DNA from 3 places in the Sedimentibacter sp. genome. Region 2 is predicted to be linked to each of the others. Evidence: riboswitches for the same ligand, from Rfam matches in the RefSeq annotation. Region 2 holds a riboswitch; each other region holds the start of a gene.
What was found. Region 2 has a riboswitch for glycine ahead of AAGU76_RS00860 (ACT domain-containing protein). Riboswitches for the same ligand answer to the same signal wherever they lie in the genome.
Positions count from the first base shown of each region.

Region 1: it holds a riboswitch for glycine, as region 2 does, so the genes downstream of both, AAGU76_RS18055 (sodium:alanine symporter family protein) here and AAGU76_RS00860 (ACT domain-containing protein) in region 2, are expected to answer to the same signal.
Region 3: it holds a riboswitch for glycine, as region 2 does, so the genes downstream of both, gcvT (glycine cleavage system aminomethyltransferase GcvT) here and AAGU76_RS00860 (ACT domain-containing protein) in region 2, are expected to answer to the same signal.

Region 1 covers NZ_JBCFAS010000006.1:79,783-83,068, reverse strand. The annotation lists gene AAGU76_RS18060 (SLC13 family permease) at 128-1,240, shown strand; glycine riboswitch at 1,456-1,545, shown strand; gene AAGU76_RS18055 (sodium:alanine symporter family protein) at 1,632-3,014, shown strand; gene AAGU76_RS18050 (copper amine oxidase N-terminal domain-containing protein) at 3,056-3,286, opposite strand, start outside.
Region 2 covers NZ_JBCFAS010000001.1:175,362-178,647, forward strand. The annotation lists gene AAGU76_RS00855 (PFL family protein) at 1-861, opposite strand, end outside; gene AAGU76_RS00860 (ACT domain-containing protein) at 870-1,139, opposite strand; glycine riboswitch at 1,359-1,444, opposite strand; gene rpoN (RNA polymerase factor sigma-54) at 1,712-3,124, shown strand.
Region 3 covers NZ_JBCFAS010000003.1:86,783-90,068, reverse strand. The annotation lists gene gcvPA (aminomethyl-transferring glycine dehydrogenase subunit GcvPA) at 1-367, opposite strand, end outside; gene gcvH (glycine cleavage system protein GcvH) at 377-751, opposite strand; gene gcvT (glycine cleavage system aminomethyltransferase GcvT) at 927-2,021, opposite strand; glycine riboswitch at 2,130-2,226, opposite strand; gene AAGU76_RS12310 (flavodoxin domain-containing protein) at 2,461-2,946, shown strand.

The DNA.
Region 1 (3,286 bases), on a different contig from region 2:
TGCAATTTTGCCGCTATTACAAGGACAAAAAACTGTAAATAAGGCTGGATATGAGTCGTCGCAATCAAAAAAATATTAACAAAATTTTCTTTTGTGGTATAATGTCCCTTGTGACAAGGAGATACATATGAAATCAATAATAAATTTTGTTAAAAAAGAAGCCGTGCTGGTAATATCCTTTGCTGCTGCTGCCGCAACAGCACTCTTTGTTCCGCCGTCGGAAAAATATGTTTCATACATTGACTTTAAAGTCCTGGTCTTGCTTTTCTGCCTTATGGCAATAGTGGCTGGCCTGAAGGAAATAGGACTTTTCAACGTGCTGGCACAGAAAATGACCTCAGGTTCACAAAACACAAGAGGGCTTTTCTTAAGTTTGGTGCTCATTTGCTTTTTCAGCTCCATGCTCATTACAAATGACGTAGCTCTCATTACTTTTGTTCCATTTTCAATTCTGGTTTTAACCATAACCGCGCAGACCGACCACCTCATCACCGTCACGGTCATGCAGACGGTGGCGGCAAACCTCGGAAGCATGCTCACTCCCGTAGGGAACCCTCAGAATCTTTACCTTTACTCATTTTATAACATAAATGCCGCAGATTTTTTCAGGATTACTATTCCAATTGCAGCTGCCGGTCTTGTACTCATACTCATCTTTTCCATATTCGGCAAAAGAGAAGTTATCAATGTGGAATTTAACCGCAAGGAAAAAATAAGCAGCCCCAAAAAGCTATCTGCATACCTGGTGCTGTTTGCGCTTTGCCTGGCTGCAGTATTCAGACTGGCTGACTACAGAATAACATTTGTTGCTGTTCTTACTTCTGTGGCTGCAATGGACAGAAAGCTCCTTCGGGAAGTTGATTACAGCCTTCTGGCAACATTTGTGCTGTTCTTCGTGTTTACTGGAAACATGGGTAACATGGAAGCAGTCAAAACATTCCTTTCCGGTTTGATTGAAGGAAGGGAACTGCTTTTTTCCGTTGGGCTTAGCCAATTTCTGAGCAACGTTCCAACAGCGGTGCTGCTTTCAAACTTCACCGGAAACTTTAAGTCTCTTGTTGTGGGGACAAACATAGGCGGACTGGGTACCCTCGTTGCATCCCTGGCAAGTCTCATTTCGTACAAGCTCTATGTGCAGACGGAAAATGCAAAACCCTTAAGATACCTGGGAGTATTCACGCTTATAAACGGAATCATGCTTGCAGTGTTGTATGTTTTTTCTGCCTTGATCGTAATATAAGTAGCTCATATTTTCCCGTGTCATGTCATAACAATAGTAGAATGAAAATCGCTTTCAATTTCCTATTTGTTTTTTCTGAACTTTTTCCTTTTGTTTTCCCACTGCTCATGATATAATCACGCTCGTGGAAAATTATATAGTTCGAATGATGGTAGTGGGAGAGAGATCATTGATCCGCCGAAGGAGTCACGCTTTCAGGCAAAAGGACCGCTATCGGACGAAACTCTGGAGAGCCTCAAACGAGCACCGAAGGAGCAAGCCGGATATCCGGTCAATCTCTCAGGTAAAAGGACAGAGCAGACTGATTTTTTGGGGCCAGGTCTATTGACTTGGTTTTTTTGTCTTAAGAGGCTTCCTTAATAACGTTACAGCAAAAATTAGGGAGGTAAAAATGCAAAACGTTACATTATTTCTGGAAAAGGCAGATTCTTTCATATGGGGACCGCCGCTTCTTATTCTTCTGGTGGGAACAGGAGTATATCTTACATTCAAACTGGGACTGATTCAGGTCTTCAGGCTTCCGCTTGCATTAAAGTATGTTTTTTCAAAGGACACAGAACAAGGGGCAGAAGGTGACGTATCAAGCTTTCAGGCTCTATGCACCGCATTGGCTGCGACTATAGGCACAGGAAACATAGTCGGTGTGGCAACCGCCATAAAGGCAGGCGGTCCGGGAGCACTGTTCTGGATGTGGGTAGCCGCATTCTTCGGTATGGCAACCAAGTATGGAGAATGCCTGCTGTCAGTAAAATACAGAGTTGTGGACGACAATGGTCAAATGTCGGGCGGTCCCATGTACTATATTGAAAAAGGGCTGGGAAACAGATTCCTGGCTAAAATGTTTGCCGCCTTCGGCATTGCGGTGGCATTCTTCGGAATAGGAACATTTCCTCAAATAAATGCTATAACAGATGCCGTAAAACTTACATTCAACATTCCGGTAGTTGCCACTTCTGTATTTTTGACTGCGGTAGTCGCTTTGGTAACTCTCGGAGGGATAAAGAGCATTGCAAGAATTTCCGAAATCATTGTTCCTTTTATGGCAGTGTTTTACGTTATGGGAGCATTGTTCATCATGATAACAAACATCAGCCTTATCCCGCAGACCTTTCTTCTGGTTATAAAAAGCGCATTTACAACAACAGCTGCTACCGGAGGATTTCTGGGAGCAAGCGTCCTTTATGCAATGCGAAACGGTGTTGCAAGAGGTGTCTTCTCCAACGAATCGGGACTAGGCAGTGCGCCAATTGCAACCGCAGCAGCTAAAACAAACTCCTGTGTAAAGCAGGGACTCATTTCCATGACCGGCACATTTTTTGACACCATAATCATCTGCACCATGACCGGCATGATGCTCATAATGACAGGTGTCTGGAGCGGAGACCTGGTTGGTGCAAGCATGACCAACGAGGCTTTCAATACGGGCCTTCCGGTTATCGGACCTTACATTGTGACTGTGGGACTCATATTTTTTGCCTTCACAACCATTCTTGGATGGAACTACTATGGTGAAAGATGCACGGAGTATCTGTTCGGCGTAAAGGCTATAACAGCTTACAGGTTGGTTTTCATAGTTCTTGTAGGCGTGGGAGCATTTCTAAAGCTGGACATGATATGGATTCTTGCGGATATCGTAAACGGGCTCATGGCTATCCCTAACCTCATAGCATTGGTTGGGCTGAGGAATGTCATTGCGTCTGAAACAAAAGTGTACTTTGATTCAATGAAAAGTGAGACAACCTTAAACTGGAAAAAAGAAACCGAGCAGCAATAATACAAACAGGCGGTGCATTGCACCGCCTGTAGTCTTTATTACTAGTGGCTTTGTTTTTCAATTACGGCTGTAGACCATGTGCCGTCCTGGGTATAGTTGATCTTGTATCCCAGCTTCTCGAAATCCCTTACCTTGACCATGGTTCTTGAGTCAACGATTATTCCGGTCATGTCAATCCTTAAATCTCCCCTCAGAACGTAAGCCTTTCTTGCATCATTGTCCCAGTACACCTCTTCGCCGAATGTTTCGCCTATGTATCTAAGCGGAAGGTA
Region 2 (3,286 bases):
TGCTACGCTGTCACCCACCTCTGGAGTAGGTGCCAGGGACAAGTCCATTATGCCGAAAGGTATGTTCATTCTCCTGGAAACCTCCTGAGCCACAACTTCTCCTGCTCTTGTAATCTTGAAGGCAGTTTTCTTTATGGTTTCGCATACGGTTGTGAAGTCTTTTCCTCTAACCTGTTCAAGAGCATACTTGACAACTCCTGGGCCGCTTACACCTACGCTCAAGCATGTTTCCGATTCGCCTGTTCCATGGAATGCTCCTGCCATGAAGGGGTTGTCCTCAACCGCATTGGCGAATATAACCAGCTTTGCGCAGCCGATGCTGTCATTGTCTCTCGTAAGGTATGCGGTTTCTTTTATTATTTCGCCCATCATCCTTACAGCATCCATGTTAATTCCGGCTTTTGTGGTTGCCACGTTAACGGATGAACAAACCTTGTTTGTTCGTGCCAGAGCTTCGGGAATGGAGCGCAGCAGTATTTCATCACCTTTTGTGAAGCCCTTGTGAACGAGGGCAGAGAATCCTCCCAGAAAGTTTACCCCTGCAACGTCTGCAGCCTTGTCCAGAATTTCAGCATACTTCACGTAATCCGTATCGCCGCTTGAACCTGCAATTATTGAAATCGGAGTAACGGATATTCTTTTGTTTATTATTGGAATGCCGAATTCATTTTCCGTCTGCTCAACTGTTTTAACGAAATTTTCAGATAACCTAGCTATTTTGTCGTATATCTTTATTCTGGATTTTTCTCCGTCTGTGTCTGCACAGTCAAGAAGAGATATTCCCATGGTGATGGTTCTTATGTCAAATTTGAGTTCGTCAACCATTTTGATGGTTTCCAATATATTTTTTGATTTAATCATGCGTCCCCCTATATTTCGTACATCTTGTCAAAAATGTCTTCGCGCTGCATTCTGATGTCCATGTTTATTTCCTTTGCCTTCGTGTCAAGATCCTTTTGCAGCGATACGAAGTCTGACGTCATTTGCTCGAAATCAACAAGCATTATCATGGTGAAATACTCTCTCATTACTGTCTGGTTAATATCCAGAATGTTTACGTTGTTGTTGGCCAGAAGCGTTGACACCTGTGAGATTATGCCTACACGGTCCTTACCTATGATTGTTATGATTCCTTTCATCTCATCCTCCAAGTTGTAATATGTATTTGCAGTCTTGATATGCATTTCCAAAAAATAATTATTGCGATTGACCTGTCATGAATTCTGCTTCCCTTCGGTCGTAACAATGTGGTTAGGTCATAGCACAGTTGCGTCATAAAATAAAAGAGACTGGTTTTCTGAACCGGCAAAGGCTAGCTTTGGCCAATTCAGAAATTTTCAGTCTCTCTGAACGACAAAAATACTGTCTCTGTCCTTTTACCTGAGAGTTTCGCCCGTAAGCTTTCCCCTTCGGTGCTCCTAAGAGTCTCTCCAGAGTCATGTCCGCAGGCGGTCGACTGCCTTCCGCCAGCATCATCCATTTATTATTAGGGGTTAGTATATACCTGTTTGAAATAAAAATCAAGAAAATTATTTACTTCTTTTTGAAAAAAATTTTAGCAAAGTTAAGTTTTTTTTGTTATAATCATAATGTTGACAATTTTTATCAGGTTTTATATATAATATCTAAATTTTGTTATATGATAGAAAACAATATCATGTTGAAATTATAAGAAAATTTGTTATAATATATGGTAGCGAGGAGTGATATTATGAAAATGGGCTTTGAATTGAATCTGTCTCAGACTCAAAAGCTTATCATGACGCCGGAATTAAGACAAGCTATACAAATATTGCAATTTAATAACGTAGAACTGATGGAGTTTATATACAAACAGCTTGAGGTAAATCCTTTTCTTGAATCCGTAGACAACAAGGGTCAGGAATCTGTCTCAGGTGAGGAGCAGGTGGATTTCGAACCGAAAAACGATAACGGCAAGGATGAAATCGATTGGAAGGAAATTACCGAAAAATATGATGATTTAAGCTACAAGGCTTATGAAAAGTCATCTGATTCCGATGATAAGCAAACATTTGAAAGCTACACATCCAAGAAAATGTCCCTGAAGGACCACCTGATGGTGCAGCTTGGAGTGTCGGTCAAGACAAACAAGGAAAAGAGAATCGGTGAGTTCATCATAGAATCTCTGGACAACAAGGGCTATCTGGGATGTTCAGTTCAGGATATCAGCCTATTGCTGAACGAGGATGTTGTGGAAGTTGAAAGGGTGTTAAGACTCATTCAAACATTTGACCCTGTAGGCGTGGGCGCCAGGAATTTGAGCGAATGCCTCATGATACAGCTTAAGGAAAAGGGCATACAGGACAAAAATGCGTACATCATAGCAGAAAAGTATCTTGAAGAAATAGCCACGAACAAGATTCAAAAAATAGCCAAGGACCTGCACATTACAGTGACCAGGGTGCAAAGCATCTGCGACATAATAAAGATGCTTGAGCCGAAGCCTTCGAGAGGGTTCATTGTTGACAGCGATTCCATCAGATACATTGTACCGGACGTTACAATTGAAAAGATAAACGGTGAATACATCATCATTGTTAATGACAACAACCTGCCGCTTTTGACTATAAGCAGCTATTACAAGAATATGATCACCAACCTGGATGACAAGGAAGCAAACAAGTTCCTGACGGACAAGCTCAATTCGTCCATGTGGCTCATAAAGAGCATAGAACAAAGAAGAATGACATTGTACAAGGTTGTTGAATCAATCCTTAAATTTCAAAGAAGGTTTTTCGATGAAGGAAAGACTGCCTTGAAGCCTCTGGTTCTCAAAGATGTTGCCGACGACATAGGCGTTCATGAATCAACAGTAAGCAGAGCCACAAACGGAAAGTATGTTCAGACGCCGATAGGTTTGTTTGAGCTTAAGTATTTTTTCGCCAGCAGCTTAAGCGAAAGCGACGGTGAGGGAATATCCTCCACTAGCGTCAAGACTCAGATTCAGAAGCTTATAAACGATGAAAACGCACAAAAACCTTTAAGCGATCAAAAGATTGCAGAAATGCTATGTTCTGATGGAATCAGCATATCAAGAAGAACCGTGGCCAAGTACAGAGATGAAATGAGGATACCGTCCTCTTCCATGCGAAGAAGATACTAATAAAAGCAATTAAGAATTAAGAGTTAAGAATTAAGAGTTTAACAATAGGACAGAATATTCAATAAATGAAGTTGAATATTCTTTTTTTGTGTGTAATTAAATAAGGAATTTTATCAAAAATTACTGATTTATTTTTGCGGTTTTTACTGTACAGCACCTTGA
Region 3 (3,286 bases), on a different contig from region 2:
CACAGATCATGGTCTGGTACTCAAAAATTGCCTGCAGCGTTCCCTGGCTTATTTCAGGCTGGTAGGGAGTGTAGGCTGTATAAAATTCCTGCCTTGAAACAAGCTGGTCTATGGCAGAAGGAATGTAGTGGTCGTAGGAGCCGGCCCCCAGGAAACATGCGCAGTCATCGGTGCTGACATTTTCCATCGCCATGTTTTTCATGCTCCTGACAAGCTCCATTTCCGACAACGCCTCTGGAATGTTCAGTTTGTCCTTCAAATGCACCGAATCCGGTACGGCCTTGAAAAGAGATTCTATGTCTGGATAACCAATTTCCTTAAGCATCAGCCTTCTGTCTTCATCAGTATTTCCAATATATCTAGCCATAATATCTCCTTAATCGCATATTTTTTCGTAGTCTTCTGCACTCATAAGCGAATCAATTTCTGCGGGATTAGACAATTCTACAGCCATGATCCATGACTCATATGGATTTTCATTTATGGAGCCGGGATTGTCGGAAAGATTTTCGTTGACTTCAACAACCTTTCCCGATACAGGTGTGTACACGTCGGATGCCGCCTTTACGGATTCTAAAACTATGCACTGGTCTCCAGCTGCAACATCTGTTCCCACTTCAGGAAGTTCAACGTACACAACATCTCCCAAATGATCCTGTGCATAGTCTGTTATTCCCACATATGCTTTACTTCCTTCAACCTTTATCCACTCATGTGATTCCGAATACTTAAGTTCATTCAATACTTTCATAATATCCTCCTGATAACGATAGTTTAATTCGACAATGCACAAGCATTGACTAGCATTGTTTTTCTATAATTCTTTTTTACTTACATTGCCATAATACGATCCTTCATCCATGTGGATGACATACAATAAGCTTATAATTCTTAATTCTTCACTCTTCATTCTTAATTAAAATGATTTACTTTTTATATTTTTTCGTGTAGAACGTTTTTTTGATTATCTTTGCTTTCAGGCTTTTGTTTCTTATCAATATTTCAATTTCCGTTCCTTCCTTTGCGTACTCGGCTTCAATCAGCGCAAGTCCTATGTTTTTCTTCAACGTGGGAGAATAGCTTCCTGTGGTCACATATCCTATCTTTCTGCTGTCTGCCATAACCTCATAGTGGCTTCTGGGTATTCCCCTGTCAACCATTTCAAATCCAACAACCTTTCTTTTGAGACCTTCTGCCTTTTGTTTTTCAAGAGCTTCCTTGCCTATGAAATTTTCCTTGCCCATCTTCACAAAAAATCCAAGACCTGCTTCCAGCGGAGTTATGTCCTTGTCGATTTCCTGTCCGTACAGCGGAAGGGCAGCCTCAAATCTAAGGGTGTCCCTGGCTCCCAAACCTGCAGGTACAAGCCCTTCATCTTTTCCTGCTTCAAGTATGGCATCCCAAAGCTTTGGAGCATCCTTAGCGTCAAAGTACAGCTCAAACCCGTCTTCACCCGTGTATCCGGTGCGTGATACCAGAACTCTGAACTCCCCTACCTTAACGTTATCTGCAAAATGATAAAACTCAAGCTCATCAAGATCAATCACAACAAGCTTCTGCAGAATATCCTGTGCCCTAGGTCCCTGAAGAGCAAGCTGGGCATATTCGTCAGATACGTTACTTACCTGGACATCTCCGAATGTCTGTGATTCAAGCCACTGAAAATCCTTTTGGATGTTTGAGGCATTGACAACCAGCAGATAATCCGTGCAGCTGTACTTGTAGACCAAAAGGTCGTCAACTACTCCGCCGTCTGTATAGCACATTGGGGTATATGCTATCTGCCCTTCCGATAGAACCGAAATGTCGTTTGTCACAACCATCTGCAAATATTTCTCGGCATCCTGTCCCTTTACGGTTATTTCTCCCATGTGGGATACATCAAAGAGTCCTGCAGCATTCCTCACGGCTTCGTGCTCGGGTATGATTCCCGAGTACTCCACCGGCAGCGCCCAGCCTCCGAAATCAATGATTTTTCCATTAAGCTCCATGTGCTTTTCGTATAATGGTGTCGTTTTCACTTCATCACTCCTTAATATATATTTGCAAAATTTTCCAATTTTGCTGAAAAAAAAGACAGCGTAACAACGTGCGTCATTACCTCTGTCTCAGATTGCTATTCAGAGTATTGTCCGGACACAGCCCTTTTGCCTGAAAGTTTCGTTGCACCCGACCAGTGCAATTTGCTTCTTCGGCGTCCTTTCGGAACTCTCCTGTGCCCATCACTCAATATTATATTTATTAACTTTTATCTTTATGTCAAATTATTCTATATGTTTGACATTATCATTATAATGCTTGAAATCTGCCTTTGTCAATAGTTTTTGCATGTTAAAAAAACTACTTTTATGTTTTGTTCTTAATGCATTTTTATTAATGTTACATTTGTGACAACTCATGAACTTGACAATTCATGAATATAATATTATCATTTTATTATCTTATAGAATGGAGCTCAAAATGAGAATTCTAATAGCGTATGCAAGCAACAACAGCACCACGGAAATGTGTGCAAAAATGCTGGCTGACAAACTTCCCGGCGCAGAAACCGTAAACCTGACCAGGTCAAAACCTGACCCCAAAGATTACGACGTCGTTGTAATAGGCAGCTGTATAAGATTTAACAACATACACCAATCAACCCTTGATTTCATAAAGGACAACGTGGATGTTCTTATGAAAAAGAAGACCGCCATTTACATTTGCTGCGGTTTTCCGGAAAAAGTCAACCAGTACCTGCTGCACAACTTCCCGAAAAAGCTTCTGGACAAGTCATTTTCAATACAATGCTTCGGAGGAAGGTTTAAAACAAAGCCATACAAGCTTTTTGACCTGCTCATAATGAAGATGGTGAAAAAAACCTTCAGGCAGGATAACAGGATGCTGGAGATTGATACTGAAAGCATAAACAGGATGGCAGATGATATATTGGAAAATATGGTATAAAAAAAACGGTCAATGACCGTTTTTTTCTTAAAAACAACAAGTGCGGCAAAATCAGATTACTATCTGAAATTGTCGTTATTGTTTCTGTTCTTGTTATTTTCATTGTTTCTGTTGTTGTCGTTCTTGTTGTCAAAACGATTGTTATCGTTTCTGTTGTTATCGTTTCTGTTGTTGTCATTCCTGTTGTCAAAACGATTGTTATTGTTTCTGTTGTTGTCGTTTCTGTTGTTGTCATTTCTGTTGTTGTCATTTCTGTTGTCGAAACGGTTGTTATCGTTTCTGTTTTCATTTCTGTTGTTATCATTTCTGTTGTTGTCGTTCAGATTTCTCAGCTGATCCC